One region of the Massilia suwonensis genome, then DNA from elsewhere that is predicted to be linked to it. Evidence: riboswitches for the same ligand, from Rfam matches in the RefSeq annotation. Region 1 holds a riboswitch; the other holds the start of a gene.

Evidence for each region. Region 1 has a riboswitch for cobalamin ahead of ACFPQ5_RS03445 (TonB-dependent receptor domain-containing protein). Riboswitches for the same ligand answer to the same signal wherever they lie in the genome.
Region 2: it holds a riboswitch for cobalamin, as region 1 does, so the genes downstream of both, ACFPQ5_RS20620 (TonB-dependent receptor) here and ACFPQ5_RS03445 (TonB-dependent receptor domain-containing protein) in region 1, are expected to answer to the same signal.

Annotation. Positions count from the first base shown of each region.
Region 1 covers NZ_JBHSMR010000007.1:932-14,046, forward strand. The annotation lists gene cobT (nicotinate-nucleotide--dimethylbenzimidazole phosphoribosyltransferase) at 1-442, shown strand, start outside; gene ACFPQ5_RS03435 (adenosylcobinamide-GDP ribazoletransferase) at 456-1,235, shown strand; gene ACFPQ5_RS03440 (histidine phosphatase family protein) at 1,238-1,783, shown strand; cobalamin riboswitch at 1,791-2,009, shown strand; gene ACFPQ5_RS03445 (TonB-dependent receptor domain-containing protein) at 2,200-3,942, shown strand; gene ACFPQ5_RS03450 (FecCD family ABC transporter permease) at 4,007-4,978, shown strand; gene cobO (cob(I)yrinic acid a,c-diamide adenosyltransferase) at 5,003-5,617, shown strand; gene ACFPQ5_RS03460 (cobyrinate a,c-diamide synthase) at 5,611-6,918, shown strand; gene cobU (bifunctional adenosylcobinamide kinase/adenosylcobinamide-phosphate guanylyltransferase) at 6,903-7,463, shown strand; gene ACFPQ5_RS03470 (CobD/CbiB family cobalamin biosynthesis protein) at 7,457-8,392, shown strand; gene cobD (threonine-phosphate decarboxylase CobD) at 8,385-9,365, shown strand; gene ACFPQ5_RS03480 (cobalamin-binding protein) at 9,362-10,228, shown strand; gene ACFPQ5_RS03485 (cobyric acid synthase) at 10,225-11,682, shown strand; gene ACFPQ5_RS03490 (DUF2061 domain-containing protein) at 11,777-12,187, shown strand; gene ACFPQ5_RS03495 (serine hydrolase domain-containing protein) at 12,174-13,115, opposite strand, start outside.
Region 2 covers NZ_JBHSMR010000014.1:55,472-72,424, forward strand. The annotation lists gene ACFPQ5_RS20610 (hypothetical protein) at 1-40, opposite strand, end outside; gene ylqF (ribosome biogenesis GTPase YlqF) at 235-1,182, shown strand; cobalamin riboswitch at 1,331-1,559, shown strand; gene ACFPQ5_RS20620 (TonB-dependent receptor) at 1,607-3,625, shown strand; gene ACFPQ5_RS20625 (FecCD family ABC transporter permease) at 3,630-4,667, shown strand; gene ACFPQ5_RS20630 (ABC transporter ATP-binding protein) at 4,664-5,461, shown strand; gene ACFPQ5_RS20635 (cobalamin-binding protein) at 5,458-6,330, shown strand; gene ACFPQ5_RS20640 (thiol:disulfide interchange protein DsbA/DsbL) at 6,447-7,112, shown strand; gene ACFPQ5_RS20645 (hypothetical protein) at 7,172-7,423, shown strand; gene ACFPQ5_RS20650 (ATP-binding protein) at 7,562-8,857, opposite strand; gene ACFPQ5_RS20655 (MipA/OmpV family protein) at 9,322-10,134, shown strand; gene ACFPQ5_RS20660 (hypothetical protein) at 10,137-10,829, shown strand; gene ACFPQ5_RS20665 (response regulator) at 10,950-11,636, opposite strand; gene ACFPQ5_RS20670 (aminotransferase class V-fold PLP-dependent enzyme) at 11,793-13,247, opposite strand; gene ACFPQ5_RS20675 (Rid family detoxifying hydrolase) at 13,273-13,740, opposite strand; gene ACFPQ5_RS20680 (superoxide dismutase) at 13,990-14,568, opposite strand; gene xseA (exodeoxyribonuclease VII large subunit) at 14,691-16,052, opposite strand.

The DNA of each region.
Region 1 (13,115 bases):
CCTGCCACCCGAAGGCGTCCAGCGCAAGCAGGCGGTACTGGAAAGCGCGACGCGCACGCACGCCCAGGTGAGCGAACCGTTGGCAGTGCTTGCCACCTTCGGCGGCTTCGAGATCGCGATGATGGCCGGCGCCATGCTGCAGGCGGCCGCGCTGCGCAAGGTCCTGCTCATCGACGGCTTCATCGTCACCAGCGCGCTGCTGGTCGCCGCCAGGCTGCAGCCGGCTATCCTCGACTACTGCGTCTTCGCCCATTGCTCCGACGAGCAGGGGCATCGCCGCATGCTTGATTACCTCGGCGCCCAGCCGCTGCTGCAGCTCGGGTTGCGTCTGGGCGAAGGCACGGGTAGCGCGCTCGCCCTGCCCCTGCTGCATGCGGCGGTCAACTTCCTGGACCAGATGGCGACCTTCGGTTCGGCCCAGGTCAGCACGCAGTCGGCCTGAAAGTCAGCCTTACATGCAGCAGCTGCGCCTCTTCTTCATCGCCCTGCAGTTCTTCACGCGCCTTCCGATTCCGCGCTGGGTCGGCTTCCAGCCGGACTGGCTGCATCAATCCTCGCGCTATTTTCCGCTGGTCGGCTGCGTGGTCGCGGCCGTCGCCGCAGCGGTGTACTTCCTTGCCGCGCTGGTCCTGCCGGCTCCGGTGGCGGCCGTCCTCTCCACTGCCGCCTCGATCTACATCACGGGCGCCTTCCATGAAGACGGCTTCGCCGATACCTGCGACGGCTTCGGCGGCGGCTTGAATCCCGAACGCGTACTCGAGATCATGAAGGACTCGCGCGTCGGCGCCTACGGTGCGATCGGCATCGCCTGCATGCTCGGCCTGAAGTGCACGGCGCTGGCGATGCTGCCGCCTGGCAGCGCCATTGCCGCGCTGTTCCTCGCGCACCCGCTGTCGCGCCTCGCCGCGACCTCGCTCATCTGGCGCATGGATTACGCGCGCGCCGAGGGCAAGGCCAAGCCGATGGCGCAGCAGATGCAGACCAGCGAATTCGTCATCGCCGCCTGCACCGCCCTGCTGCCCGCCGTGCTGCTGCTGCATGTCGGCGCGCTCTCGCCTGCGGCACTCGGCGCCAGCCTTCTGACCGCAAGCCTGGCCGCCCTTTGGCTGGCGCGCATGTTCCAGCGCCGGATCGGCGGCTATACCGGCGACTGCCTCGGCGCCGTCCAGCAGCTGGCAGAAGTCGCGATCTACCTTGGTGTACTGGCCAGCCTGGGCCAGGGCGCGCTGCGCTGAGCATGCGCCTGCTGCTGGTCCGCCATCCTCGTCCCGATGTCGCAGCCGGCGTGTGCTACGGCAGCGCCGACGTGCCGGCTAACGCGGAAGAGACAAGGCGCGTTCATACCACGTTGAGCGACGCCGGATTCCCCGGCCCTCTGCCCGTATATGCCAGTCCGCTGCGACGTTGTGCGGGCTTGGCCCGCCTACTGGCCGGCGACCAGGTCGTGTTCGACGCGCGCCTGGCCGAAATGGACTTCGGCGCCTGGGAACTACGCAGCTGGGATGACATCGGCCGCGATGCGGTCGACGCCTGGAACGCCGACCTGCTCCATTACCGTCCCGGCGGCGGCGAAAGCCTGCTGCAGGTAGCCCGTCGCGTGACTGCCTTCCGCGACGCCCTGTACGCCGCCGGCCACCCGGAAGCACTCGTCATCTGCCACGCCGGCACCATGCGCCTGCTCACCGCCATGCAAGGCGGCGCCGCGCCCGAACAGGCCGCGCTGCAGGCCGCATCGACCCCGCATCGCATCGCCTACGGCGAAATGCTTGTGCTGAAAGATTGACAACGCCGTATAATTGCGGCGTTTTGGTGCTCGCGCCTGTGTTCACAGGCGCAGTTAAACGGGAAACACGAAGCTCGATAAGAGCCAACGTGTGCTGCCCCCGCAACGGTAAGCAAGTACCGCGTTCACGCGGCCAACCGTCTCCCCAGACCACTGTGCATTCGCATGGGAAGGTCGGACGGCTTCACTTGCCAGCCCGGATACCGGCCAAAAGGTGGAAGCGTGCCATGCCCTGCATGCGCGCTTCTGTTCAATCTGGCCTACGGGGACGTGGGCTGGTTGTCCAACCATAGACCATCATGCACTTTTACGTTTCACGGCAAGCGGCCGTCTCGTCGCTCGCCCTCGCCATGGCTGCGCCTTGTGCGTTCGCCGATACCACCCCTGTCGATACCGTCGTCGTCACAGCAAGCCGCATGCCACAGCGCGCCGTCGACGTCATTGCCGACACCACCGTCATCCACGCCGAAGAGATTGCCCGCGCCGGCGCCGGTTCGATTGCCGACATCCTGGCGCGCCAGCCCGGCATCGAGATCGGCCGCAACGGCGGCGCCGGTGCGAACACCAGCCTGTTCCTGCGCGGCGCCAATAGCAACCAGGTCGTCGTCCTGCTCGACGGCGTGCGCATCGGCTCGTCCACGACCGGCAGCGCCAGCTGGAATGCGGTGCCACTCGAATCGATCGAGCGCATCGAAATCGTCTACGGTCCCCTGAGCACGCTGTACGGCGCCGACGCCATCGGCGGCGTGGTCCAGATTTTTACGCGCAGGGGTGAGCCGGGCTTCGCGGCAGCGGCCTCGATCGGCGCCGGCAGCGACGCCACGCGCCAGGCCAGCGCCCATCTGTCCGGCGCCAGCGGCGGCGAGCATGCCGTCACCTACGCCATCGGCGCCGGCCACGAACGTTCGGACGGCTTCTCGGCCACCCAGCCGGGCGCCTTCGGCTACAACCCGGACGACGACGGCTACCGCCGCAGCAGCGCCAGCGGCCGCGTCACCCTGGCACTCGCGCCCGGCCACGAAGTCGGCGCCCAGTTCCTGCACAGCCGCCTGCGCGCCGAGTACGACAACGGCGCCGGCAGCTTCGAGGCCTACAGCCGCCAGGATCTGGATACCGCCGCCGCCTTCATGAGCAACCAGTTGCTGCCGAACTGGCGCAGCACCGTGCAGCTCGCGCGCTCGGAAGACAAGTCCGGCAGCTTCACCAGCAGCGCTGCCAGCGGCGCCAGCCAGATCGACACCCGGCAGGACGAGTTCACTTGGCAGAACACATTGACGCTGGGCCGCGACACCCTGCAGCTGCTCTACGGCCACCGCAAGGAAAGCGTCGAGTCGAGCTCCACCGCCGCCCTGGGACGCGCGCGCATCACCAACTCGTACGCCGCCGCCTACGCGCTGCGCCGCGCGCGCCACCTGTTCGACCTCAGCGCGCGCCAGGACCGCTCGCACTACGGCGACAAGAACACCGGCGCCGCCGGCTACGGCTACCAGTTCGACGACGGCCTGCGCGCCACGGCCAGCGTCGGTACCAGCTTCCGCGCCCCGACGTTCAACGAGCTGTACTACCCGGGCTACGGCGTGCCCACCAACCAGCCCGAACGCGGGCGCAACGCCGAACTCGGCTTGCGCTACGAGCGCGCCGGCACCAGCGTCGACGCCACCTGGTTCCGCAACCGCCTGACCGACATGATCGTCTCGGCCACGCCCTGCCCCGACCGGCGCGACGGCCGTACCGGCAGCTGCGCCTACAACGTGGCCTCCGCCACCCTGGAAGGCGTGACGCTGGCAGCGGCTACGCGCGTCGGTGCGTTGCGCCTGCGCGCCAGCGCCGACTGGCAGGACCCGCGCGACAACGCCAGCGGCAAGCGCCTGGCGCGGCGCGCCGGCCGGCACGCCAACTTCCAGGCCGAATATGTGGCGGGCAGCCTGGACACGGGCGCCGAGTGGCAGCTCTCGGGCGAGCGCTTCGACGATGCCGCCAACCTGCGCCGCCTGGGCGGCTATGGCTTGCTGAACCTGTACGCCACCTGGCGCATCGACGCCGACTGGTCGCTGCTGGCGCGCGTCAACAACACGCTTGATAGGCGCTATGAGCTGGCGCGCGCCTACGGCACCGGCGGACGCAGCTGGTTCGCCGGCCTGCGCTACGGCATCCGCTAAGGCGGCGTCCGTGAGCACGCTCGCCTTCCCGGCGCGCCGCCGCGCGCTGCTGGTCACCGGCTCGATGCTGCTGCTGGCGCTCGCCTGCATGCTGTATTCGGGCATGACGGGTTCGATCCCGGTGGCCGGCAGCGAACTGCCGGCGGCACTCGGCCAGTTGTTCGCCGGCCGGCCGCAGTCGCTCGCGGCCTCCCTGCTCGAACTGCGTGCCGGGCGCGCCGTGGTTGCTTTCGCCACCGGCGGCGCGCTCGCGCTGGCGGGCGTGTTGATGCAGGCCCTGCTGCGCAACCCGCTGGCCGATCCGTACATCCTCGGCATCTCGGCTGGCGCCTCGGTCGGGGCGCTCGGTGCGCTGCTCCTGATGTGCGCGGCGGCCACCGTCGATGCGGCAGCCCTGTGCGGCGCCGTCGCCGTTTCCCTGCTGCTCTACGTGCTGGCGCGGCGCGACCTGCGCAGCGGGACGGCGGCGGAAGGCGGCTCTTCTCTGCTGCTCCTGACCGGGGTGATCGTCTCCTCGCTGTGCATGGCCCTGATCACCCTGATGCTGTCGATCGCCCCCGAGGGACGCCTGCGCAGCATGGTGTTCTGGATGATCGGCGACCTGGCCGGCGCCCCGGTGCGGGTGCTGCCCTGGCTGGTGCTGGGCGGCGCACTGGTGTTCGCCGTGCGCTCTGCGCGCAGCATGAACGTGATGGCTCTGCACGCGGAAGGCGCCGTGGCGCTGGGGGTGCGCGTCGGCGCGCTGCGCAAGGGCCTGTTCCTGGTATCCGGCCTGCTGACCGCCAGCGCCGTCACCAGCGCGGGTTCGGTCGGCTTCGTCGGCCTGATCGTGCCGCACGCCTGCCGCTTCGCCTTCGGGCCGGACCACCGCGTGCTGGTCCCGGCCGCGGTGCTGGCCGGCGGCAGCTTCCTGGTCTTGTGCGACACCCTGGCGCGCACCATCGTCGCGCCGCAGCAGCTGCCGGTCGGCGCCGTCACCGCCATCATCGGCGCTCCCGTCTTCCTCTATCAACTGCACCGCCTGCGCCGTGCCTGACCCTTCTCATATATGGAGTCCACCATGAACGACCAGACCGCCACCCTGAACGAACGCCACCGCCTGCGCATGGAGCGCAAGAAGGCCATTATCGACGAACGCATCGCGCAAGCCGACAAGCAGATTGGCATCATCATCGTCAACACCGGCAACGGCAAGGGCAAGAGCTCGAGCGCCTTCGGCATGGTCGCGCGCGCGCTCGGGCACGGCATGCGGGTGGGTGTGGTCCAGTTCATCAAGGGTGCGATGGCGACCGGCGAAGAACAGTTCCTGCGCCGCTTTCCCGACGAAGTCAGCTTCCATGCGATGGGCGAAGGCTATACCTGGGAAACGCAGAACCGCGAGCGCGACATCGCAAAGGCGCTGCAGGCCTGGGAACAGGCGCGCGCCTTCCTGCGCGATCCCGCCATCGGCCTGGTCGTGCTGGACGAACTGAACATCGCCCTGAAATACCGCTACCTCGACGTGCACACGGTCATCGGCGACCTGCTCGAGCGTCCGCCCATGCAGCACGTGGTCATCACGGGACGCGGCGCGGCGCCGGAACTGCTGGCCGTGGCCGATACGGTCACCGAGATGAATGTGCTCAAGCACGCTTTTGCCGCCGGCATCGCCGCGCAGGCCGGGACCGAATGGTGAGCGCGCGTGCCGTTCTGATCGCGGCCATGGCGTCCGGCCAGGGCAAGACGACTGTCACCGCCGCCCTGGCGCGCAGCCTGGTGCGCGCGGGCCAGCGCGTGCGCGTCTTCAAATGCGGGCCCGACTTCATCGACCCGATGCTGCTCGAGCGTGCCTGCGGCGCGCCGGTGCATACGCTCGACCTGTGGATGGTCGGGATCGACGAATGCCGGCGTCGCCTGGATGAGGCGGCGCGCGAAGCCGATGCGATATTGGTCGAAGGCGTAATGGGCCTGTACGACGGCACGCCCTCGGCGGCCGACCTGGCGCGCGCCTTCGGTATTCCCGTACTGGCCGTGATCGACGCCTCGGCGATGGCGCAGACAGCCGGCGCCGTCGCGCGCGGCTTGCGCGATTACGGTCCCGTCCAGCTGGCCGGCGTGATCGCGAACCGGGTCGCCAGCACCGGCCACGCCCAGATGGTCGCGCAATCGCTGCGCGATATCGCCCTGGTCGGCGCCTTGCCGCGCCAATCAGAGGCGCTGCCCGAGCGCCACCTGGGACTGGCCCTGCCGCACGAACTGCCGCGCCTGGACGCCCTGCTCGACGAGCTGGCCGACGCGCTGCAGCTGGACGACGCCGCCTGGCAGGCGCTGCCCGCGTTCGAAGCACAGGACAGCGCGCCGGCGCCGGCCGTGCCGCCCCTGCTGGCCGGCCGCACGATCGCGATCGCGCGCGATGCGGCCTTCGCTTTCCTGTACCCGTCCAATCTCGATACGCTGCGTCTACTGGGCGCCCGGCTCGCATTCTTTTCTCCGTTGGCCAACGAGGCCGTGCCCGAGACGGCCGACGCCGTTTATCTGCCCGGCGGCTATCCCGAGCTGCATGCGCAGACGCTGGCCGGGGCCGAACGCTGGCGCGCCTCGATCGGCGCCGCCTTCGCGGCCAACCTGCCGATCCTGGCCGAGTGCGGCGGCATGATGGTGCTGGCCGAGGAAATCACCGATCCCGACGGCGGTCGCTGGCCGATGGCCGGCCTGCTGCCCGGTGTGGTGCGCATGCAGGCGCGCCTGGCCGGGCTCGGGGCGCAGGCGCTCGGCACCCCGGCCGGCGTCCTGCGCGGCCATACTTTTCATTATTCGCGCTTCGAGACACCGCTGGCGCCCAGCCTGCACACGGTACGCCATCCCGCCGGTACGCCGGGCGAAGCCGTCTATTGTGCCGGCTCGCTGACGGCCTCCTACTTCCACGGCTACTTTCCGTCGAATCCGGAAGCGGTGGCCCTGCTGTTCACGGAAGGTGGTGCATGGCCTGCACCCTGATCCTCGGCGGCGCACGCTCGGGCAAAAGCGCGCTGGCCGAGCGGCTGGCGCAGCAATCCGGTAGCGCGGTCACGTATATCGCGAGCTCGCGCGCCGGCGACGGCGAAATGCAGGCGCGAATCCTGCATCACCGCGCACGGCGGCCGGCGCACTGGCACACGGTCGAGGAAGCCCTGCTGCTGGCGGACGCGATCCGCGCAGCCTGCACGCCCGGCCGCCTGGTGCTGGTCGACTGCCTGACGCTGTGGTTGACCAACCTGATGCTCGACGGCGCGCCCGATTTTCCGGAGACCGGCGAACTGACGCTGCCGCCCGCTTTCGGTATCCAGCGCCAACGCTTCCTCGATCTGCTCGATGCAGGCCTGCCGGGCGAGCTGCTGCTGGTATCGAACGAGGTCGGCATGGGCATCGTCCCGATGGGCGCCCTGTCGCGCCGCTTCGCCGATGAGGCGGGCCGGCTGAACCAGGCTGTGGCCTCTCGCGCCGAACGCGTGATCCTGGTGGCCGCCGGGCTGCCGCTGGTATTGAAAGGACCGCCATGCTGAGCGGACTGCCGGCGCTCCAGCTCGCGCTCCTGCTGGCGGCGGGCGTGGCGCTCGACCTGCTGCTGGGCGAGCCGCGGCGTTGGCATCCGCTGGTCGGCTTCGGCCGCATGGCGGTGCGTATCGAAGACCGGCTCAACCGGGACGGCTGGCGTGTGCTGCGTGGCGCGGGCGGCTGGATGCTGGCCGTGCTGCCGGCCAGTGCGCTGGCATGGTGGCTCGCCGCAGGCCCGGGCGGCGTCGTCGTGCATGCGCTGCTGCTCTGGTTCAGCCTCGGGCTGCGCAGCCTGCGCGAGCATACGCTGCCAATTTACCAGGCGCTCGTAGAACGGGACCTGGCGGTTGCGCGCATGCTGACGGCACGCATCGTCAGCCGCGACACCGCGCACGAGGATGCCTCCGGCCTGGCGCGCGCCGGCGCCGAGTCGCTGCTCGAGAACGGCAACGATGCCGTCTTCGGCACCCTGTTCTGGTTCCTGGTGGCCGGCGGCCCGGGTGCGCTGCTGTTCCGGCTGGCGAACACGCTCGATGCCATGTGGGGCTACCGTACGCCGCGCTACGAGCTGTTCGGGCGCGTGGCGGCGCGCATCGACGACGGATTGAACTACCTGCCGGCGCGCCTGACTGCGCTCAGCTACGTGCTGCTGGCCCCGCGTGGCGGCCAATTGCGCGCCTGGCGCTGCTGGCGTGCGCAGGCTCCGGCCTGGAGCAGTCCGAATGCGGGGCCGGTGATGGCCAGCGGCGCGGGAGCGCTGGGCATCGCACTCGGCGGCGCGGCGACATACCAAGGCGAAATCGAACAGCGGCCACCGCTCGGCACGGGCGCGCCGGCGGCACCGGCCGACATCCTGCGTGCCTGGCGCCTCGTATTCAGGGCGACCCTGCTGTGGGTGGCGCTGGCGCTCATATACGGAGTCGCACATCATGCTTGAACACGGCGGCAATCTGCGCGCGGCGGCGCGACGCTACGGGCGCGACGACTGGATCGACCTTTCGACCGGCATCAACCCCTGGGGCTATCCCATTCCCATGCTGGCGCCGAATGCCTGGCACCGGCTGCCGGAAACGGATCCCGCGCTTGTGGAGGCGGCGTGCCGCTACTATGGCGCCGTGCAACTGTTACCCGTGGCCGGCACCCAGGCCGCGATCCAGGCCTTGCCGCGCCTGCGCCGGCCATCGCGGGTGACCGTCTCCGCGCCCTCCTACGCCGAGCACGCCCAGCACTGGCGCCGCCATGGCCACACGCTGCATCTGTCCAGCTATGCCGCGCTCGATGCGGCGGTCGACGCCAGCGACGTCGTCGTACTCTGCAATCCGAACAATCCGACCGGCGAGACCGTCCCCGCTGAGCAGCTGCTCGACTGGGCCGCGCGCCTAACCCGGCGCGGCGGCTGGCTGGTGGTCGACGAGGCCTTCGGCGACACGGCACCGGGCCTGAGCGTCGCCGCGCACGCGCACCGGCCAGGACTGATCGTGCTGCGCTCGGTTGGCAAATTCTTCGGCCTGGCCGGCCTGCGCCTGGGCTTCGTCGCGGCGGAAGCCGGACTGTTGCGCGAACTGGCGGACCTGCTCGGGCCCTGGGCCGTCAGCGGTCCGGCGCAATCGATCGCACTGGCGGCACTGAACGACGGCGTCTGGCAGGCGGTGACGCAGGCCCGGCTGCAGTCGGCCGGCCGGCGCATGGACAAGCTGCTGTCGGCGCACGGCATTGCCGCCGCCGGCACGCCCCTGTTCCACTGGTGGCCGCAGGACGACCCGCAGGCATTTCACGAACACCTGGCGCAGCGCGGCATCTGGAGCCGCCTGTTCCTCGATGCCGCCTACGGCATCCGGCTTGGACTGCCGCCCGACGAAGCAGCCTGGCAGCGCCTGGCGCGCGCCTTCGATGAATGGAGAGAACGATGAAACGATGGATGGTATTAGCCTGCCTGCTGTGCGCCGGCCAGGCCGCGGCGGTGACGGTGCGCGACGACGCCGATAATGCGATCACGCTGCGCAGCCCTGCCCTGCGGGTGATCTCGATGGCGCCGCACGTAACCGAGCTGCTGTTCGCGGCCGGCGGCGGCGCGCGCGTGGTCGGCGCGGTGGAGTACAGCGATTATCCCGAGGCGGCGAACCGCATCCCGCGCATCGGCTCGAATCGCCAGATCGACATCGAACGCGTGATGGCCTTGAAGCCCGACCTGATCGTCGCCTGGATGCACGGCAGTTCGGAGCGCCAGATCGACATGGTCAAGCGGCTCGGCATTCCGGTCTACCACAGCGATCCGCAAACCCTGGAGGGGATTCCCGACAGCCTGGAACGCCTGGGCCTGCTGATGGGCACCGAGGCGACGGCGCGTCCGGCCGCGGCGGCGCTGCGCAGCAAGCTGGCGTCCTTGCGTGCGACTTATGCCGGACGTTCGCCGGTGCGCACCTTCTACCAGGTCTGGGACAAGCCGCTGTACACACTGAACGGCCGCCACATCGTCACCGACGCGCTGCGCCTGTGCGGCGGCGAGAACATCTTCGACAAGCTGCCGGTCATCGCGCCGGTCGTGACGATCGAGAGCGTGCTGCAGGCCGACCCGGAAGCCGTGTTCGGCTCGGCCGAAAAGGACTACGGCGGCGTGAACCTGTGGCGGCAGTATCCGACGCTGAAGGCGGTCCGCAACGGTAATCTGTTCACCGTCGACGGCAACCTGCTCAACCGCGCCGGCCCGCGCATGATCCAGGGCGCGGCGGCGATGTGCGAAAAGCTCGACCAGGCACGCAGGCATCGGCAATGAGGCGCCTGCCCTACCAGACCCTGATGGTGCAGGGAACGACCTCGGATGCCGGCAAAAGCACGGTGGTGGCCGCGCTGTGCCGCCTCTTGAAACGCGAAGGCGTGCGCGTGGCCCCGTTCAAGCCACAGAACATGGCGCTCAACAGCGCGGTGACGAAGGACGGCGGCGAGATCGGCCGCGCCCAGGCTTTACAGGCACTGGCCGCCGGCATCGACGCGCACACGGACATGAATCCGGTGCTGCTGAAACCCTCGAGTGACACCGGGGCCCAGGTGATCGTGCACGGGCGCGTGCGCAGCGAGATGAATGCGCGCGACTATCACCAATATAAAACCGTGGCGATGGCGGCGGTGCTGGAATCGCATGCACGCTTGTCCGCACAGTACGAGGCCATCGTGGTCGAGGGCGCAGGCAGTCCAGCCGAGATCAACCTGCGCGATCGCGACATCGCGAACATGGGCTTTGCGGAGGCGGTCGATTGTCCGGTGATCCTGGTGGCCGACATCGACCGCGGCGGCGTGTTCGCGCACATTGTCGGCACGCTGGCCTGCCTCTCGCGCAGCGAACGCAATCGCATCGCCGGCTTCGTCATCAACCGTTTTAGGGGCGACATTACGCTGCTCGAACCGGGCCTGGAATGGCTGGAACGCGAAACCGGCAAGCCGGTGCTGGCGGTCCTGCCCTACCTGCACGGGCTTTATCTGGATGCGGAGGACGCCGTGCAGCCGATGCAGTCCCGGCGCGGACGCTTTCGCATCGTCGTCCCGAGTCTGCCGCGCATGAGCAATCACACGGATCTTGATGCGCTGCGCGTGCATCCCGAGGTCGACCTGCGCTTCGTGCGCGAGGGCGAAGCGATTCCGGCGGCGGACCTCGTCATTCTCCCGGGGAGCAAGAACACGCGCGCGGACCTGGCCTGGCTGCGCGCGCAGGGGTGGGACACTGCGCTTGCGCGCCACTTGCGCTATGGCGGCAAGCTGCTGGGCGTATGCGGCGGCTTCCAGATGCTGGGACGGATGGTGAGCGATCCGCATGGTGTCGAGGGCAGCGCGGGCGACTCCGAAGGACTGGGTTGGCTGGACATGGTGACGACGATGGGCCAGGAGAAGCAGCTGCGCGGGGTCGAGGGTGTGTGCGCCTTCGACGGCAGCGGTGCGAAGGTCGCAGGCTACGAAATCCATATGGGTGCCTCGTCTGGTGAGGCGCTGGCGCTCCCTGCTTTTCGCATCGATGGCCGCGGCGAGGGCGCCTGCTCAGCCGAAGGACAGGTAATGGGGACTTATCTGCACGGCCTGTTCGATCATCCGGACGCGTGCGCGGCGCTGCTGCGCTGGGCCGGACTGCACACCGAGGAGCGTATCGATACGGCGGCCTTGCGCGAAGCGAGTCTCGACCGGATCGCGGACGCGGCGCAGCCCTTGTTCGACCGGCTTGCAACATTGGATAATCAATAGGCAAATCCTATTAATGTGCTTGAATCAATTCATTTTACCTCTTAGATGAGAATCACTATCATTTGCTCCTGAGTGTTTGCAACAGGAGCAGTGCATGATTACCGCAGCAAAAAGGATCAGTCAGGTCGCCACCCACATGGGCATCGCCTATGCCCTGGCCTACGCCGTTACCGGCTCGGCGGTGTTCAGTGGCCTCGCCGTTCTGGTCGAGCCGGTGATCAACGTCTTGCTGCTCCCCTTCCACGAAGCCGCCTGGGCAATGCGCCGGCGCGCGGCGTCGACGGCGCGGGCACGCTACCTGACGGTGGCCTTCGAAAAACTTAGCCAGACCGGCCTGCATGCCGGCGTCGCCTTCGCGGTCATGTACGTCGCGACCGGATCGGCGGCGATGGGCGGCATCGCGGCGCTGCTGGAACCGGTCTGCAATGTGTTGATCCTGCCGCTGCACGACCGGCTCTGGGATAGCCTCGAGCGCGGCACTCAGGCACAGCCTATCGCCACATAAGGAAAGGCAGCATGCCCCAGGCGCCGAGTACGATCATCCATTGCGCGGCCGCGAGCAAGGCGGCGCAGTCGAACGCCGGATGGGCAAGGCTGCGTGCACGCGATGGCAGGCGCAGCAAGCCGTAGGCAATCGCGCAGGGCAAGGCGATGCTGGCGAATGCGAGCAATCCGCTCGCAATGGTGAGGTCGCCCAGCTGCATGAAGGATTGGGTAAAGAAGAAGGGGATTGGCGCAAACAGCATCAGCACGCCGGCCAACGGCAGGGCCAGGGTACTGGACTTGCGCAAGCGGCCACGGATCAGCAGCCATCCTCCCCTGAACAGGATCGTCAGCAGGCCCGCGGCGCCGAGTGCGGCGCTGGTCCATAGCCACAGCAAGGTCGCCAGGGGCACCTGGCGATAGTTGCGCAGGCCATCGCTGAGCATGCGATCGCCATCCGTCGTCAGCAGCACATGCGAGGGTGCGATCCGGCCCTCCGCCTGGAACAGCATGCCGCCAGCTGGCTGCAAGGAAGCAGGCTTTCCCTGGAAGGGCACGAGCTGCAGCCGTTTGCCATCCCAACGCACGTCGACCACGTTGAAGACGGTATCGATCCATGCCAGGCGGGTTACCGCATGCCATGCCGGGACGTACATTCCCTCCCACCCGGCAATATCCGCGGGCGGTGGCGAGCCACTGGCTTGCTTCCGTGCGGCTTGCAACTGCAGGGCGTCCAGCAGAAGCGTGTTGAACCGTTCGTAGTCGGCATTCTCGACGTCGGCATTGACTGCCACGAAAAAGGCTTTGCCTTCCCTTGGATACAGGCAGAGCATGGCCTGGAAGCCGATCGTCGTACCGGGGTGACAGTCGCCGATGACGCCATGCCGGTCTCGCACCGAGAGTGCAAGTCCATGAGCACCTTGCAGGCCGGCCCATTCGGCATCGGTATC
Region 2 (16,953 bases), on a different contig from region 1:
ATACCTCGACGTTGCGCGCAAGGTGCATGAACTGCCTCATCTGCTTCTCCTTCACGGTGGATGCGAGCGGCCGGGAACGGCCGTCTTCCCATCGTGCCCGTCCAGCCTGACTCGATATTGCAACGAATCAAGCCGAAATCATTCCTATTGGAAACAGAACCACATCCGGGCGGGACGCTGGAAGCATGGGCAGCGTAAAATACCGCCTCGTTCGCAGAAATTTGAAAGCACAGCATGTCGATACAATGGTTCCCAGGCCACATGAACTCCGCCAAGAAGCAGGCGGAAGAGCAGATGGAGTTCGTCGATCTCGTCATCGAGGTCCTCGACGCGCGCCTGCCCGAGGCGAGCTGCAACCCGCTGGTCGACCGCATGCGCAAGTTTCGCCAGCGTCCGGTACTGAAAATCCTGAACAAGATCGACCTGGCCGACCCGGCTGCGACGGCAGCCTGGAAGGCCTATTACGATGCCCAGCCCGGCGTCACCGCCTATCCGATGACGACCAAGAAGCCGGCCGACGTCGCGCGCATCCCGGCGCTGGCGCTGTCGCTCGCCCCGCACCGCGGCGTGCCGACCAAGCCGCTGCGCATCATGATCATGGGCATCCCGAACGTCGGCAAGTCGACGCTGATGAACGCGCTGCTGAAAAAGCGCGTGGCGAAAGTCGGCGACGAACCGGCCGTCACCAAGACCCAGCAAAAGCTGTATCTCGACAAGCACACGGTGCTGGTCGATACCCCGGGCCTGATGTGGCCGAAGATCGAGATGGCCAGCGACGGCCTGATGCTGGCCGCCAGCCATGCGATCGGCACCAATGCGCTGATCGAGGAGGAGGTCGCCTTCTTCCTGGGCGACGTCCTGCTCGAGCGCTATCCGCAGCTGCTCACCGCCCGTTACGGCTTCAAGACCGAGGGCCTGGACGGCATCGGCGTGGTCGAGAACGTGGCCGCGCGCCGCGGTTTCCGCGTGCGCGGCGGCGAGTTCGACGTCGAGAAGGCGGCGCACGTGCTGCTGCACGATTACCGCAGCGGGGCGATTGGGCGCATCAGTCTCGAAACCCCCGAGACGCGTGCGGCCCGTCTGGAGGCGCACCGGATCGAGATGGAAGAGAAGGCGCGTATCGCGGCCGAGAAGGCGGCGTTGAAGGCCGAAGAGGCGATGCGCGGGAAGCGCGGGACGTAACAGCGTTTCGATCGTTCATCGGCCGCGTGACGCGTGGGCTCGGAGAGCCCACGCTACGCTGCGCAGCCGTTGTAGGGTGGGCTCTCCGAGCCCACGCGGTTCACCGTGTGAATCGCCCGCACCTTCGACCTCATTGCGTTGACAGGTATATAATGCACCCCGTTCTGGTGCCCGCGCACGCAATCCGCATGCGCAGTTAAACGGGAAACACGACGCCACGGCGCCTCCGGCGCCCGGCCAACGTGTGCTGCCCCCGCAACGGTCAACAAGCGTCGCTCCGGCGACAGGCCGCCTCGAAAACCACTGTGCCACAGGTGCAGGAAGGTGAGGCGGTCCCGCTTGCCAGCCCGGATACCGGCCAGGACAGGTGGACCTCGTCGCATGGCGACGTCCGTTGAATCCGACTTGCGGGGACGCAGGCCGGATGCACACCCTATCGAAGAACTACAACATGACTTTTGCTGCTGTTTCGAACAGCGCGCCGGCCCTCAAGCCGCTCGCGCTGGCCTGCGCCGTTTCCCTTTCCCTGTTCGCCGCGGCGGCCCACGCCGACGAGCAAGCCCTCACCACCGTCCACGTGACCGGCGCCCGTTTTCCGAGCGACGCCGCCTTGCCGCCCGTCGGCGCGACCGTCATCACGGCCGAGGAAATCCGTACTGCCGGCGTCAACGACGTCAACGCCGCGATTCGCAAGATCGGCGGCGTGTACGGCCGCCAGAGCCTGACCGGCTCGCCCGACTTCGGCCTCGACCTGCGCGGCTTCGGCACCAACAGCGCCCAGAACCTGGTGGTCCTGGTCGACGGCGTGCGCATGAACGAAAACGAACTGACCGACGCCGTGCTGTCCACCATCCCCGTCGACACCGTCGAGCGCATCGAGATCACGCGCGGCGGCAGCAGCGTGCTGTACGGCGAAGGCGCGACCGGCGGCGTGATCAACATCATCACCAAACGCGGCGCAGAAGCCGGCTACCACGGTACCGTCGTGATGGAGGCCGGCCAGCGCCACCAGTTCGACACCCGCGCCTCGCTGCGCCATGGCGAGGGTCCCTTGTCCTTCGATATCGCGGCCGACCGCCAGGGCACCCACAACGACCGCGAGAATGCCCAGTTCCGCCAGAAGAGCATCAGCGGCGGCGTCCAGTGGGCGCAGGACGCGACCCGCGTCGGCCTGCGCGTCGAGAGCGCGCGCCAGGACCAGCGCTTCCCCGGTTCGCTGACGATCGAACAGTTCGAGCAGAATCCGCACCAGACCAATACCCCGACCGACTTCGGCACGCTGTCCACCGACCGCGTTACCGCCTTTGCCGAACAGCGCATCGGCAGCGTCGAACTGGCCGCCGAGCTGTCGCACCGCGAACGCAAAGTCAGCTCGAACTATGATTTCGGCGGCTTCATTTCGGAGTCGGCCTACCGCAGCCGCCAGACCCAGTTCTCGCCGCGCCTGCGCCAGATCACCCGTTCCGGCGGCCTGCTGAACGAGGCCGTCGCCGGCGTCGACCTGATCCGCTGGGAGCGCGGCGACGACCTGGGCTTCGGCACCTGGGTCCGCCAGCGTTCGAACGCACTCTACCTGCGCGACGAGATGCGCTGGGACAGTGCCTGGAATGCGCGCCTCGCCGTGGGCGGGCGTCACGAAAAGTTCAAGAAGGACAGCAGCGCCCCCTTCGAGGCCGGCAATCCCTTCTCCGGTCCGCCGAACGGCAGCCGCTCGCTGAACGCCTGGACGCTCGAAGGCAGCATCGATCCGCTGGCCGGCGTCACCGTACACGCGAAGGCAGGGCAGAGCTACCGCATCGCCAATGCCGATGAAAACGCTTTCCGTTCCAGCACCGGCCTGCTCGAACCGCAAACCTCGCGCGACCTGGAACTGGGCGTGACGGTCGGCGACAAGGCGCGCCAGGTATCGGCACGCGTGTTCCGCCACCGCCTGCGCAACGAGATCTTCTTCGATCCGACCGTGACCGCGCTCACTCCCTTCGGCGCCAACACCAACCTCGACCCGACCCGCCGCCAGGGCATCGAACTCGACGCCGCCGCCGACCTGCCGGCCAACCTGCGCCTGAGCGGCCACGTCCAGCACGTGCAGGCCGAATTCACCGACGGTCCGAATGCCGGCCGCGAGATGGTGCTGGTGCCGAAGAACGTGCTGACCGCGCGCCTGGCCTGGCTGCCGGGGAATGGCCAGACGGCCGACCTGGGTGTCCAGTACGTCTCGAACCAGCGCTACGGCAGCGACTTCGCCAACGACTGCGGCGCGCGCATTCCCTCGTACACGACTGTCGACGCGCGCTATGCGGTCAAGGTCGGCGCCTGGGAATTCGCCGTCAATGGCCTGAACCTGGCGGACCGCCAGTACTACAGCCAGGCCTTCGGCTGCCGCAGCGGCATCTATCCGAGCGACGGACGCCAGCTCAAGCTGTCGGCGCGCTACGACTTCTGATGTCGTGAACGTGCTCGCCGCCGCCTCGCCCGCACGCAGGCGCGCCACGCTGGCGCTGCTGGGCGCGTGCGCGCTGGCGGCGCTGCTGGGCGCGGGCCTGGCCGGCTCGGTGCCGGTGTCCCTCGCCGACATGCCGCGCGCGCTGGCCAGCCTGCTGGCCGGCACGCCCGACGGCATGGCGGCGACCCTGCTCGACCTGAGATTGGGCCGCGCCAGCAGCGCCTTCGTCACCGGCGCGGCGCTGGCCTTGGCTGGGGTCATGATGCAGGCGCTGGTGCGCAATCCGCTGGCCGATCCTTATGTGCTCGGCGTCTCTGCCGGCGCGGCGGTGGGCGCGCTGGCGGCACTGCTGTTCGGCGCGGCGCTGTGGCTGGTCGACGCCGGCGCCTTGCTTGGCGCGGTGGCGATCTCGCTGCTGCTCTACCTGCTCGCCCGTCGTGATCTGGGCGGCGGCAGGGGAGGCGTGCGCACCGGAGAATCCGGCGTGCTGCTGCTGACCGGCGTCGTACTGGCCTCGGCCTGCATGGCCCTGGTCACCCTGATGCTGTCGGTGGCGCCCGAGTCGCGCCTGCGCGGCATGGTGTTCTGGATGATCGGCGACCTGGCCGGCGCTAACTGGCGCTTGCTGCCCTGGGTCGTGCTGGCCGGCGCGCTGCTGCTGGCCCTGCGCCAGGCGCGCGCGCTGAACGTGATGGCGCTGCATGCGGATGCCGCAGTCACTTTGGGCGTGAACGTGGCAGGGCTGCGCCGCTTTCTGTTCATCTGTTCCGGCCTGCTGACGGCCTGCGCGGTCACCACCGGCGGCAGCATCGGCTTCGTCGGCCTGGTGGTGCCGCACGCCTGCCGCCACGCCTTCGGACCGGACCACCGCATCCTGCTGCCGGCCGCCGCACTGGCCGGCGGCGGCTTCCTGGTGCTGGCCGATACGCTGGCGCGCACGGTGCTGGCGCCGCAGCAGCTGCCGGTGGGCGTGCTGACCTCGCTGATCGGCGTGCCCGTGTTCCTGTTCCAGCTTCATCAACTTCATTTACGTTCGCGATGATCGCCACCCATGACCTGACCCTGCGCGTGGGTACGCGCCTGCTGGTGGAACGCCTGGACTGGCGCGTCGAGGCCGGCCAGAGCTGGTGCGTGATCGGCCCCAACGGCGCGGGAAAAAGCACGCTGCTGCGCACGATCGCCGGCCTGCGTCCGCTTGATGCCGGCAGCGTCAGCTTGAAAGGCAAGCCGCTGCCTGAGTGGCCGCTGCCGGCGCTGGCGCGCGAGCGCGCCTATCTTGCCCAGTCGCGCGGCGACGCCTTTGCCTACCGCGTGATCGAGACCGTGCTGATGGCGCGCCATCCGTATCACGCCGACCGCTACTGGGAAGGCAGCGACGACCATGCCGCCGCCGAACTGGCGCTTCGTACTCTGGATGTGCTGCACCTGGCCCAGCGCGACGTGCGCACGCTCTCCGGCGGCGAGCGCCAGCGCGTGGCGATCGCCGCGCTGCTGGCCCAGGACACGCCGCTGCTGCTGCTCGACGAGCCGGCCAACGCGCTCGACCTCGCGCACCAGGTGGCGATGACGGAACTGCTGGCCGGCCTGTGCCGCGAGCAGGGACGCGCCATCGTCAGCATCGGCCACGACCTGAACCTGGCCTGGAGCGGCGCCACCCACGCGCTGCTGCTGCACGGCGACGGCCAGTGGCGCGCCGGCCCGGTGGAGGAGGTGATGCGCGCCGAGCTGCTCGGCGCCTGCCTCGGCCACCCGATCGCCGTCATCGAACATGGCGGTCGCACCATCTTCCTGCCCGCGGCGCAAGAGAGCGCCGCCCCCATGCGGAGAGTCCAATGAAAACCTTGTTCCTGGCGCTGCTCGCCTTGGGCGCGCCGCTGGCCCAGGCGGCCGTCAGCGTGGTCGACGACAGCGGCAAGCAGGTCGTGCTGGCCCGACCGGCCCAGCGCGTGATCTCGATGGCGCCGCACGTGACCGAACTGCTGTTCGCGGCCGGCGGCGGCGCGCGCATCGTCGGCGCCATGAACTACAGCGACTATCCCGAAGCGGCGCGCAAGATTCCCCTGATCGGTTCGAACAGCCAGATCGACCTCGAGCGCGTGATCGCCCTCAAGCCGGACCTGCTGATCGTCTGGCAGAGCGGGAACACGGCGCGCCAGATCGAGCAGCTGCAGAGTCTCGGCATCCCCGTATTCCACAGCGAGCCGCACAGCTTCGCGCAGGTGGAGACGAATTTGCTGCGCTTCGGCCGCCTGCTGGGCACGGACAAGGACGCGCAGGCGGCGGCCGCGCAGTTCCGTGCCAAGGTCGAGGCCCTGCGCACGCGCTACGCGAGCCGGCCGCCCGTCACCGTGTTCTACCAGGCCTGGGACAATCCGCTGTTCACGCTCAACGGCGAGCAGATCGCCAGCGACGCCATCCGCGTCTGCGGCGGCCGCAACATTTTCGCCAACCTGAAGACGATCGCGCCCCAGGTCAGCATGGAGGCGGTGGTGCAGGCCGATCCGGACGCCATCGTCGGCGGCAAGCTGTACACGCCGCAGGACCGCGGCCTGTCGATCTGGCAGCCCTGGCGCGGCATGAAAGCCGTACGCCACAACAACCTGTTCACGCTCGACGAGGAATTGCTGACCCGGCCGGGCCCGCGCATCGTCGACGGCGCCGCGACCTTGTGCCTGCGCCTGGACGAGGCGCGCCGGCGAAGGTAAGCAGGCGTTTCACCGGTAAGCAAATGCAAAAAACGGCGCGGCTCTCCTTGGGCAGGGCAAAAAAGTGGTAATCTCGCGTCGTTTTCTTCAATTTCATACAGAAGGATCTCGACCCTATGCGCCGTACCCTGCGTTTTGCCCTCATCGCCGCCAGCCTGGTCGCCGGCACTGCTTTCGCTTCGCCTACCAACCCGCAGAATGGTGTCGAATACGTGACGCTGGCTTCGCCCCAGCCGGTGCAAACCGTCGGCAAGAAAGTCGAAGTCGTCGAATTCTTCGCTTACCACTGCCCGGCCTGCTACGCGCTGGAAGCGCCGCTGAACGAGTGGGCGAAAAAGAACGCCGACAAGGTCAGCTTCCGCCGCATCCACCTGCCGTTCCAGGGCGCGAACGATCCGGAAGCGCACCTGTTCCTGACGCTGGAAGCCATGGGCAAGGAAGCGGAAATGCATCCGAAGATCCTCAATGCCGTCCACGTGCAGCGCGTGCGCCTGATGAAGGATGACCAGATCATCGACTGGGTGGCCAAGAACGGCATCGACAAGGCCAAGTTCCTGGAAACCTGGAACTCCTTCGGCGTCGTGACCAAGCTGCGCCGCCAGCTGCAGGTGATGAACAACTACCAGGTCAGCGGCACCCCGACCCTGATCGTCGACGGCAAGTACCAGACCTCGCCGGGCCAGGTGGCCGAGAAGCTCAAGATCAATGACCGCAACCAGATCGTGCAGGCGCACCTGCAGGTGCTCGACGCGCTGGTCGCAAAGGCAGCCGCCACGAAATGAGTGAAGGTGAACGCAAAGTCCTGGAAATGTACGAGGGCGCCCGCCCTCGTGAAGAGGACTTGTTTGAAACCAGCCATGTGAACCACTATGCGTGGTCGCTGGCCGTGATCCTGCTCGGCCTCGTCGTCTGGCTCTGCATTGCCCTCGTCAATGCGGAGAACCAGCGCTATGCCCTGATGACCAACAAGTGTCCAGACCCGGTCTTCAAGACCGGCATCGACAAGGCCTGCCTCTACACCGTGCGCTCGCGCGACCATTGGTGGGAACACCTGTGGTATGCGTTCATACACGTCAAGCCCGAACACAAATAACCGCGTTTCGATCCGCTTGCGCCGTACCGCGTGGGCACAGAGTGCCCACGCTACGAACCCGCTGTTGTAGGGTGGGCGTAAATCAGTCCACTGGACTGATTTACTGCCCACGCGGTGCTGACTCAGCAGATCGACACGCTACAGCACCACCACAAACCTCGCCCCACCCAATTCCGACGCCTCCACCCTGAGCGTTCCGCCATGCGCCAGCACCGCCTTGCGCGCAATCGACAAGCCCAGCCCGAAGCCGCCCGTCGCCCGGTCCCGGCTCCGGTCCAGCCGATAAAACGGCTCGAATACCCGTTCGCGCTCTTCGTGCGGAATCCCCGGCCCATCGTCTTCCACGGTCACAAGCAAGCGCCCAGACTCGCGCCGCGCCGTCAGCCTGATCCGCGCCAGCGCATACTTCTGCGCATTACGTAGCAGATTCGACAGCGCCCGCCCCAGCAGCCGCGCATCGCCCTCGATCGTGCCCGCATCGGGCGCGCACACGAGCTCCAGCACCGGCTCCCCGGGCGGCAGGGCCGCTTCGGCCGTGCGCAGCAGCGCGGCCACTTCCAGCGTTTCCTTCTGCAGCGGCTGCCCGCTGTCGAGCCTTGCCATGCCCAGCAGTTCGTTGACCAGGGAGTTCAGTTCCAGCACGTCGCCTTCCATCGCCGCGATGCGCTTCTTGAGGCTTGGGTCGAGCGCCTTGGCTTCCAGCAGCTCGAGCGCGAATTCGAGGCGCGCGATCGGCGTGCGCAATTCGTGCGAGACGGAGTGGAGCAGGGTCTTCTGCGCCGTCAGCAGTTCCTCGATGCGGTCGGCCATGTGGTCGATCCGTTCGGCCAGCGGATAGATGCTGGCGGAGGGCTGCATGCGCGCGCGCGCCGACAGCTTGCCGGCGCCGAATTCGTCGGCCACGCGCGACAGCGACTGCAAGCCCTGCCAATGCGAACGCGACCACAGGGCGATCGGCACCAGCAGGGCCAGGGCCACGATCACATAGCGCACCGCTTCCATCTGCAGCGCCAGGCTGACGTCGATTGGCAAGTCCTGCACGTGGATCACGTCTTCCTCGCTGCCGATGTAGCGCTCGCCCTTCAGGTCGACGCGGCGATAAAAGGATTTGCCTTCGACGTCGAGCACGACCTCGCCGCGGTCGAGGGCGCCGAGGCTGGCGGCGGGCAGGAAGGAGCGCGCCCTGGGCAGCGGGATCAGGTCGAAGCGGGTGCCGGAGACTTCGCGCACCCGGTTCAGGCGCGCCAGCCATTCGTCGGCGGGGGCGGCGTCGACATATTGTTCGATCAGGAAGATTTGGGCCGAGGCCTGGCGCCGCGCGATGTCTTCCAGCGGATCGCCGAACAGCCGGCTCATGGCGAAATAGATGACGAAGGTGGCGGCCGTGATCGACAGCATCACCAGCATGAAGAAACGGAAGAAGATCCGGTTCACCCGGCCGCTCCTCTTGCTCGTTTCACTAAGCGGTGCAGAAACATTGTTTTCTCCTGGCGGCATTGTATCGGAGCAAACATAACCTTGCCAGCTTACAAATTCGCGACAATTCGGCGACATCTGATAAAAGTTTGGAAAGTTTTTACGCGTTAAGATGCTCCGTATCAGGTTTTCCGTTTGCCCACTCGACATGCGAGTGTCGGTGGGCTTTTTTATTCGGGCTGCCGCCGTTCCGGCGCGTGGCCAGACGGACGGGGCCGGCGCGGATCGCACGCCGCACGCCGCCCCGCGTCGCCTTCGCCTCATCCAGGGAAGGCTGCTTGTAACTATTTGCCCACAGGCAAACACGACATTTGGGAGCTAGGCTTGCCTCAACGTAAAATACTGGCACCCGAGCTTTCGCAACCCCGATGATGACCAAGCTTTCTGTCCTGGCCCCCCTTGCTGCCTTGGCATGCGCCGCTGTGTCGAGCGCTGCCTGCGCGCAGACGCCGGCGACCAATCCGATGCCCGACGGCAGCCGCGACATGTATGTCGGGATCGGCATCGTCTCGTCGGCGCGCTACCAGGGTGCAGCAAGCACGGAGCGCTCGGCGCTGCCGGTGCTGCAGGTCCAGCTGAGCAATGGCTTGTTCGTCTCCGGCATGCGTGCCGGCATCCACCTCGGGCGCACGCCGCAAGTCGAGTTCGGTCCACTGCTGGAATGGCAGCCCCGGCGCGACGCGGCCGGCGAGGGCGACGAGCTGGGCGGCGTCGGCGACATGCGCTTCAGCCTGGTCGCGATGCCGCTGGCCGCGTACAGCGACAACCGCCTGGCCGGCATGCCGGTCATCCACGGCCGCCTGCAGGGCGGCGGCTTCCTCAACTACTACCTGACGCCCGACTGGCGCCTGACCAGCAGCCTGCTGTACGGCGCCGGCAATGCGCGCAATGGCATGAAGCTCGAACTTGGCGTGCAGCGCCTGGCCTTGTCGCTGGGAGCGCATCACCGGCTCGCGCTGGACGCGGGCGTGAGCTTCGCCAGCCGCCGCTACAACAGCGCTTTCTTCGGCGTCAGCGAAAGCGATTCCCTGCTCAGCGGCCTGCCCGTGTTCGATGCCGGCGGCGGCTTGAAGGATGCGCGCATCGGTGCGCGCTGGAACTGGGCCTGGTCGCCGTCCTGGATGCTGACCTCGAGCGTGCAAGCCACGCGCCTGCTGGGCAGTGCCCGCCTGAGCCCGCTCGTTGAGCGGCCGACCAACCTGACGGTTTCGACCGCCATCGCCTACCGTTTCTGACGATGCCACTGGCCAGCCACATCCCTGCTTGCACCCTGGCGCTGGTCGCTTTGGCTGCCGGACCCGCCTGCGCCGGCGACTGGGTCAGCTACCGCGACGCCTACCGCGCCATGGTGGTGTTCGAAAAATACGGGGGACCGAAAAACTTCCTGCAAAGCCAGTTGCAGGTTGCACCCCAGGACCGCGGCGCCTCCGTCGAGGGCTTGCAGCTGACGTTGGCCGGCAAGACCAACCAGGTCAACCTGCCGCTCGATCCGCTCGGCCGCACGCCTTTCCCCTTGTTAAAAGGGGCCTACGACGAGAACGTCGCCTTGCTGCTGAGCCGCAAGATCGGCAGCTTCGCCATTCGTCCGCGCGTGTCGATCGCGCTCCAGCCCGACGGCGTCTATGAGGATGGCGAATTGCGCGCGGCCTGCGAACAGGCGCTGGGATTCGCGCGCTACGGCGACGGTTCGCTGCGCACGCGCCAGTGCGCCGGCGTGCGCTTCGTGTTCGCGAAGCGCACGCTTGACGCCGGCGTGCGCGTGCACCGCGCCGACGGGTCCGATGCCGCGCTTTCGGTCGCGTCCGGCACTCCCTTCCCGGGCGATGCCGACGACAGCTTCCCGACCGTGCTGTACCGATTCGCCGGCAGCGAGCGCGTGCAGCTCGTCACCGCGTATCCGCCGCTGGCGATCGTACCGCTGTTTGAGTAGGGACGTAGGGGCGTAGGGTGGAGTCCTGACTCCACGCGTGATACGCGTCGGCTCCGCTCTCGTTTACGATGATCTCGCTGCTACGTATCACCGCGTGGAGTCAGGACTCCACCCTACGGATCAGGCCCAGGCCGAAGGCGAGAACAGGTAGCCCTCGCCCCACACCGTCTTGATCTTCTCCGACTTGGCGTCGTCGAACTTGCGGCGCAGTTTCGAGATGCAGTTGTCGATGCTGCGGTCGAGGCCGTCGAACTCGATGCCGCGCATTTTTTTCAGCAGTTCGTCGCGCGAGAGCACGCGTCCGGCCGCTTCGGCCAGCACCAGCAGCAGCTTGTATTCGGTATTGCTCAGCACGCACAGTTCGTCGCGCCAGTAGACGGTGCGGTCGGCGCCGACGATGCGCAGGCCGCCGAAGACGAGTTCGCCGCTGTCGGGGCTGCTTTTCGGCTGGGTACGGCGCAGCAGGGCACGCAGGCGCGCCAGCAGCACACGCGGCTGCACCGGCTTGTTGACGAAGTCGTCCGCGCCTTGCTCGAGGCCCGAGACCTCATCGTAGGAGTCTTCGCGCGCGGTCAGGATCAGGATCGGCACCTCGGACAGTTCGCGGATCTGGCGGCACACGACCATGCCGTCGAGGCCAGGCAGCATCAGGTCGAGCACGACCACGTCGGGCGCACAGGCCTGGAAGCGCGCCAGCGCCTCGTCGCCGCGCGTGACCAGTTCGACCGCGAACTCGTAGCCGGACAGGTATTCCGTGACGAGCTCGGCCAGGCGCGCATCGTCTTCCACCAATAACACTCGGTACATGCTGTTCTCCTCCAGCCGGCATTGTATAGAAGCAATCGGAGTGAAGCACACAGCCACGACATTCTGGCGACAGTCGAATACATTTTCCGGACAAATGGATGCGCCTGCAAATGAAAAAAGCCGCACGCGGCGGCTCTTGCGGGCAGCTGGATACGATCAGCCCATTTTGCGGCGCAGGTCGTCCATGGCCGCAACGAGCTTGTCGATATCGTCTACGCTGGTCCACAGGTGGGTCGAGATCCGGATCACGTAGTGGTCGCTCGGCGCGCCGATCACGGGCACGTTGACGTTGCGGATCACGAAGCCCGGGCTGTAGTCGCTCAGCATGCGCGTCACGAATTCGCCCGACTTGGCGCTGTTCAGGACGTCGTTCGCATTGTTGAAGGGATTGAAGGAGGTGACCGCCGAGACCAGCTTCGGATCGTCCTTCGGCGAGTACAGGCGGTCCACACCCCAGATCTCGGCGATGCGTTCCTTCAGGTAGGCCGACAGGGCCAGGTCGTAGGTCTCGATCTTCTTGCGGCCGATCTGGTCCCACACGCCGCAGCTTGATACCAGGCCATGGAACATCGGTGTGTGCAGGCTGCCGCAGGAGGTGATGGTGGCGGCGACGTCCCAGGTGGCGGTGCCGTTGGTCGTGCGTGCGCGCGGCGTCCAGCTGCTGGTGTGGATCGGGTACCAGGCCGGCAACGGCAGCGGGTTCGATGCGCGGATCTTGTTGCGCACGATCAGGATGCCGGTCGAACCGGGGCCGCACTGCCACTTGTGGCCGGCGCCCGACATGAAGTCCATGCCGAGGTCGGCATAGTTATACGCCATCATCCCCGGCAGGTGGGCGCCGTCGACGATGCTGATCAGTTCGTGGGCCTTGGCTACTTCCATCAGCTCCGCGATCGGCAGCATGGTGCCGGTCTTGTAGGTTGGCGCCGAGAACATCATCGCGCGCACGCGCTTGCCCTGCGTGCGCAGTTCGCGGATGCGCTGGTCGAACAGCGACACGTACAATTGCGCGCTCTGGGCATTGCCGACCGGAAGAGGGATGCGCGAGACTTCGATGCCGTAGCGCGCCACCGCGATCGCCAGCGGCGTCTCGCCGCCGCCGTGCTCGTGGTTGGTGGTGACGACGACGTCGCCCGGATTCCATTGCAGGCCGAGGATCGCATGGCACATGCCGGACGAGGTGTTGGCCGAAAAGGCCAGTTCGTCGGGATCGACGCCGAAGCCGGGCGCGACCTGCGTGCGTTCGGCCAGCAGGTTGCCGTAGCCGCTCATGCTCTCGATGGCCCTGGCGCGGTTCTCGCTGTCGAACAGGTCGAGCGCTACCTTCGGCATCGAACCGGCGGTGCCGATGTTCATGAAGCGCTTGGCCGGATTCAGCGTGAACATCGCATTCACGTCGCGCCAGAAGCCTTCGTCGGCCAGCAACAGGTTGCGCAGTTCCTCGGTGCGGCTGGCCGCATGGCCGTCGCTGCAGCCGGCAAGCGGCCCCAGCGTTGCGGCCAGCGCGCCGGAGCCGAGGATGCGCAGGAAGTCGCGCCGGTTCCGGCTCCAGTGGGCCGGCGCGCTGCCTGCGGTGTTCGTGTCGATCAGTGCTGTCGTGTCCTTCTGCATGCGGGTCTCCTGTCGAAAGGGGAAATCAGCGGCGCGCCGCGACGATGGCGATCTCGATCTTGGCGTCGCGCGGCAGGCGTGCGACCTGCAGCGTGGCGCGCGAGGGCGGATCTTTCTTGAAGTACTGGCCGTAGACGGCATTCATGGCGGCGAACTCGTTCAGGTCCTGCATGTAGACCGTGCTCGTCAACACGTCCTCGAAACCCAGGCCCTGCGAAGCCAGTTCGGCGCCGATATAGCCCAGCACTTTATTGGTCTGCTCCTCGATGGTCGTGCCCTCGATCGCCGTGCCGGCCTTGTTCAGCGCGATCACGCCGGAGAAATAGATCAGCTTGCCGTGGCCGACCATCTGCGAATAGGGCCCGATGGCGGGGTAGATCTGGTCTGTCGTCAGTACCACCTTGCCGCCGCCGGCGCCCGGTACGGCGCAGCCGCTTGCCGCCACTGCGACGGCTGCGAAACATGAGGCTGTGATCAGTTTTTGGATGTTCACGCGTTCTCCCTGGTCAAATGGAATGGGCACATTGCTGTCTGTCAGGAAATGTACTGGGACCATTAAACGTGGGAATACGCACACCTATTGGTGCGGCAGCATCAGGGCTTGGCGTGCATCAAGTAGAGCGGGACGGAAGCGTTGCGGGCGCGCCGCGCTTCATGCGGGCGGCATGGCGAGGGACAAAAAAAAGGCCCGCTCGAAGCGGGCCGCGGTCTTTGCTCCGGCTGGGCCGGAAGACGAAAGCAATTACGCCATGTTCTGGTTCACGAATTCCCAGTTGACCAGGTTCCAGAACGCTTCCACGAACTTGGCGCGGGCGTTGCGGTAGTCGATGTAGTAGGCGTGTTCCCAGACGTCGCAGGTCAGCAGGGCCTTGTCGTCCGATGCCAGCGGGGTGTGGGCGTTCGAGGTGTTGACGATGTCGACGCCGCCGTCGGCCTTTTGCACCAGCCAGGTCCAGCCCGAACCGAAGTTGCCGATGGCCGACTTCGAGAACTCTTCCTTGAACTTGTCGAACGAACCCCACTTGGCGTTGATCGCGTCGGCGACCTTGCCGGTCGGCGCGCCGCCGCCGTTTGGCGACATGCAGTTCCAGAAGAAGGTGTGGTTCCAGACCTGGGCCGAATTGTTGAAGATGCCGCCCGAGGACTTCTTGACGATTTCTTCCAGCGACATGTTTTCGAACTCAGTGCCCTTGATCAGGTTGTTCAGGTTCGTCACATAGGTGGCGTGGTGCTTGCCGTAGTGGTATTCCAGGGTCTCGGCCGAGATGTGCGGCTGGAGGGCGTCTTTCGCGTACGGCAGCGGTGGCAGAGTGTGTTCCATGTCTTATTCCTCTATTTGGTTGGAAACGAAGTAATTCTTCCGAAACGGCGCATATTTTAAACCGGATGGGGTGACCTTGCTTGTTTGCTGCGTATCAGGATGTCAAGCGAGCTTGCCAAGACCTATTCCAGCCGGGCCTGTACGCTCGATACCTTGACCTCCGCGCTGCCGTCGGCGAGGCGAACCGTCAGCACCTGGCGCGCCTTGATCTCGCCCGGTGCGCGCAGCGCATGGCCCTCGGCATTGCTGACGATCGCATAGCCGCGCTCGAGCGTGCGCTGCGGGTTCAGCAGTTCGAGCTGAGCGGCCAGGCCCTCGAGCGCGTCGCGCCGCTGTTTGACCGCGCTGCACAGGCTTGCGTTCAGGTGCCGGCCTTCGGACATCAATTGAGCGCGCAGCGATCGCACTTCCGGACGATGGCGGGCCCAGCGCTGCTGCAGCTGGGCCAGCAGCACGCCGCCGCGGTTCAGGGGCGTGCGCACCGCGTGGCTCAGGCTGGAGGCCGCAGCGCGCAGTTTCAGGCGCTGGTGCGCGATCTGGGCCGTCGGGCTGAGCAGGCGGCGGCTCAGATTGTCCAGGCCCTGGTTCGCTTCCGACAGCTGGCGCCGCATGGCGCGGCGCAGGTCGGTGGCGTCCGCCGCCAGCGAGCCCATCCAGTCCTCGCGCGGCGTGGCCGCCAGTTCGGCCGCGGCCGTCGGCGTGGCGGCGCGCATGTCGGCGGCGAAGTCGGCGATGGTGACGTCGGTCTCGTGGCCGACGCCGGAAATGACGGGCACGCTGCAGGCGGCGATGGCCCGCGCCACGACTTCCTCGTTAAAGCTCCACAAGTCTTCGATCGAGCCGCCGCCGCGGCAGACCAGCAGCACGTCGACCTCTGCACGGTGCGAGGCGGTCATGATCGCTTCGGCGATCTTCTGCGCCGCGAACTGGCCCTGCACCGGCGCCGGATACAGCACGATGTTGACGTGCGGCGCGCGCCGCTTCAGGGCGGTGAGGATGTCGCGCAGGGCGGCCGCCTGCGGGCTGGTGACGATGCCGATGCTGCGCGTGAACAGGGGCAGGGCGCGCTTGCGCTCCTGGTCGAACAGGCCCTGGGCCGTCAACTTGTCCTTCAGGCGCAGGAAGGCTTCGTACAGCTGGCCGACGCCGGCGCGGCGGATCGCCTCGACATTGATCTGGTAATCGCCGCGCGCGCCGTACAGGGTGACCAAGGCGCGCACCTCGACCTTGTCGCCTTCGCGCGGCACGAAGCCGGCGTACTGGGCGCGGCCGCGGAACATCACCGCGCGCACCTGGGCCGCGTCGTCCTTCAGCGTGAAATACCAGTGGCCGGAACTGGCGCGGGTGAAGTTCGAGATTTCCCCGCCGATCCAGGTCAGGGGAAAGGAACGCTCGAGCAGGCGCGCGACCTGCGCATTCAGGGCGGAGACGGTGAGGACGGGCGGCGCGGCGTAGGTGGCGTCGGAGTCGGGTTGGTTCAGCATGGCGTGTTCGCAAACGGAGGAAGCGGACAGCTTATGGCATATGCCGGGCTCCGCGACAAGGGGTTTTTGTAGCGAAGCGCAGGGATATGCATGCCGCCTTTTTTGCTGGCAGCCCAGGTTGATTTGTTTTAAATCAATGACTTAAGGGGTGCGAAGTGCACTTGGACACAATGTTATCCACAAAAAATGTGGGGAACTCATCCATAAGACTTGTCCCCTGCTCAAGAAGCGGGCATGCAAGGGTTTCCTGTTTCGAATCAAGTACTTAATGTATAGACGCTGAGCTTGCGCACATTCTTTTCCACAGTTTGTGTGCAAAGCCGCTCAGTTGCAGATGGATTTCAGACATCGAGATCGGATGACAGGAATAAGCTGTGCCCGCATTTGCCGCTGCGAAGATTTTGTGCAGCGATATTTTGTCCTTTAAAAACAAGGAGCTTGTGCCAGCTTAAGGTGCTTCCTCACAATTTTGTCCACAGAAAATGTGTAGAACGGTGGTGCGGCTGAACGTGCACACGACCCACAGTGCATACTGCCGGGCCTGCCACAAAAACGGGCATGCACTTTAATCTGCATCGAATCAAGTACTTAAGCGAGCGCAAGAAGGCTTGCGCACATTCTTTTCCACAGAAAGTGTGCAAAGTCCGGCCCTGCCGGGAAAAGCGCAGGCTGCTTCTACAAGCTTGCCTGCACCGGGGGAGCCCAATGTGGACAACAGCCCTTGCCTAATTTTGTGCCACCGCATCTTTTCCTTATAAAATCAATTGCTTAAGTCGCGAGAGAGGCCATTGCTCACAATTTTGTCCACAAAAAATGTGGGAAACATCTGACATGGCTGAGCGGTCAATCGGCCTGTCTCAAGCTGCCATATTTTTGTTCGTGAAGAAGATATTGATTAGAA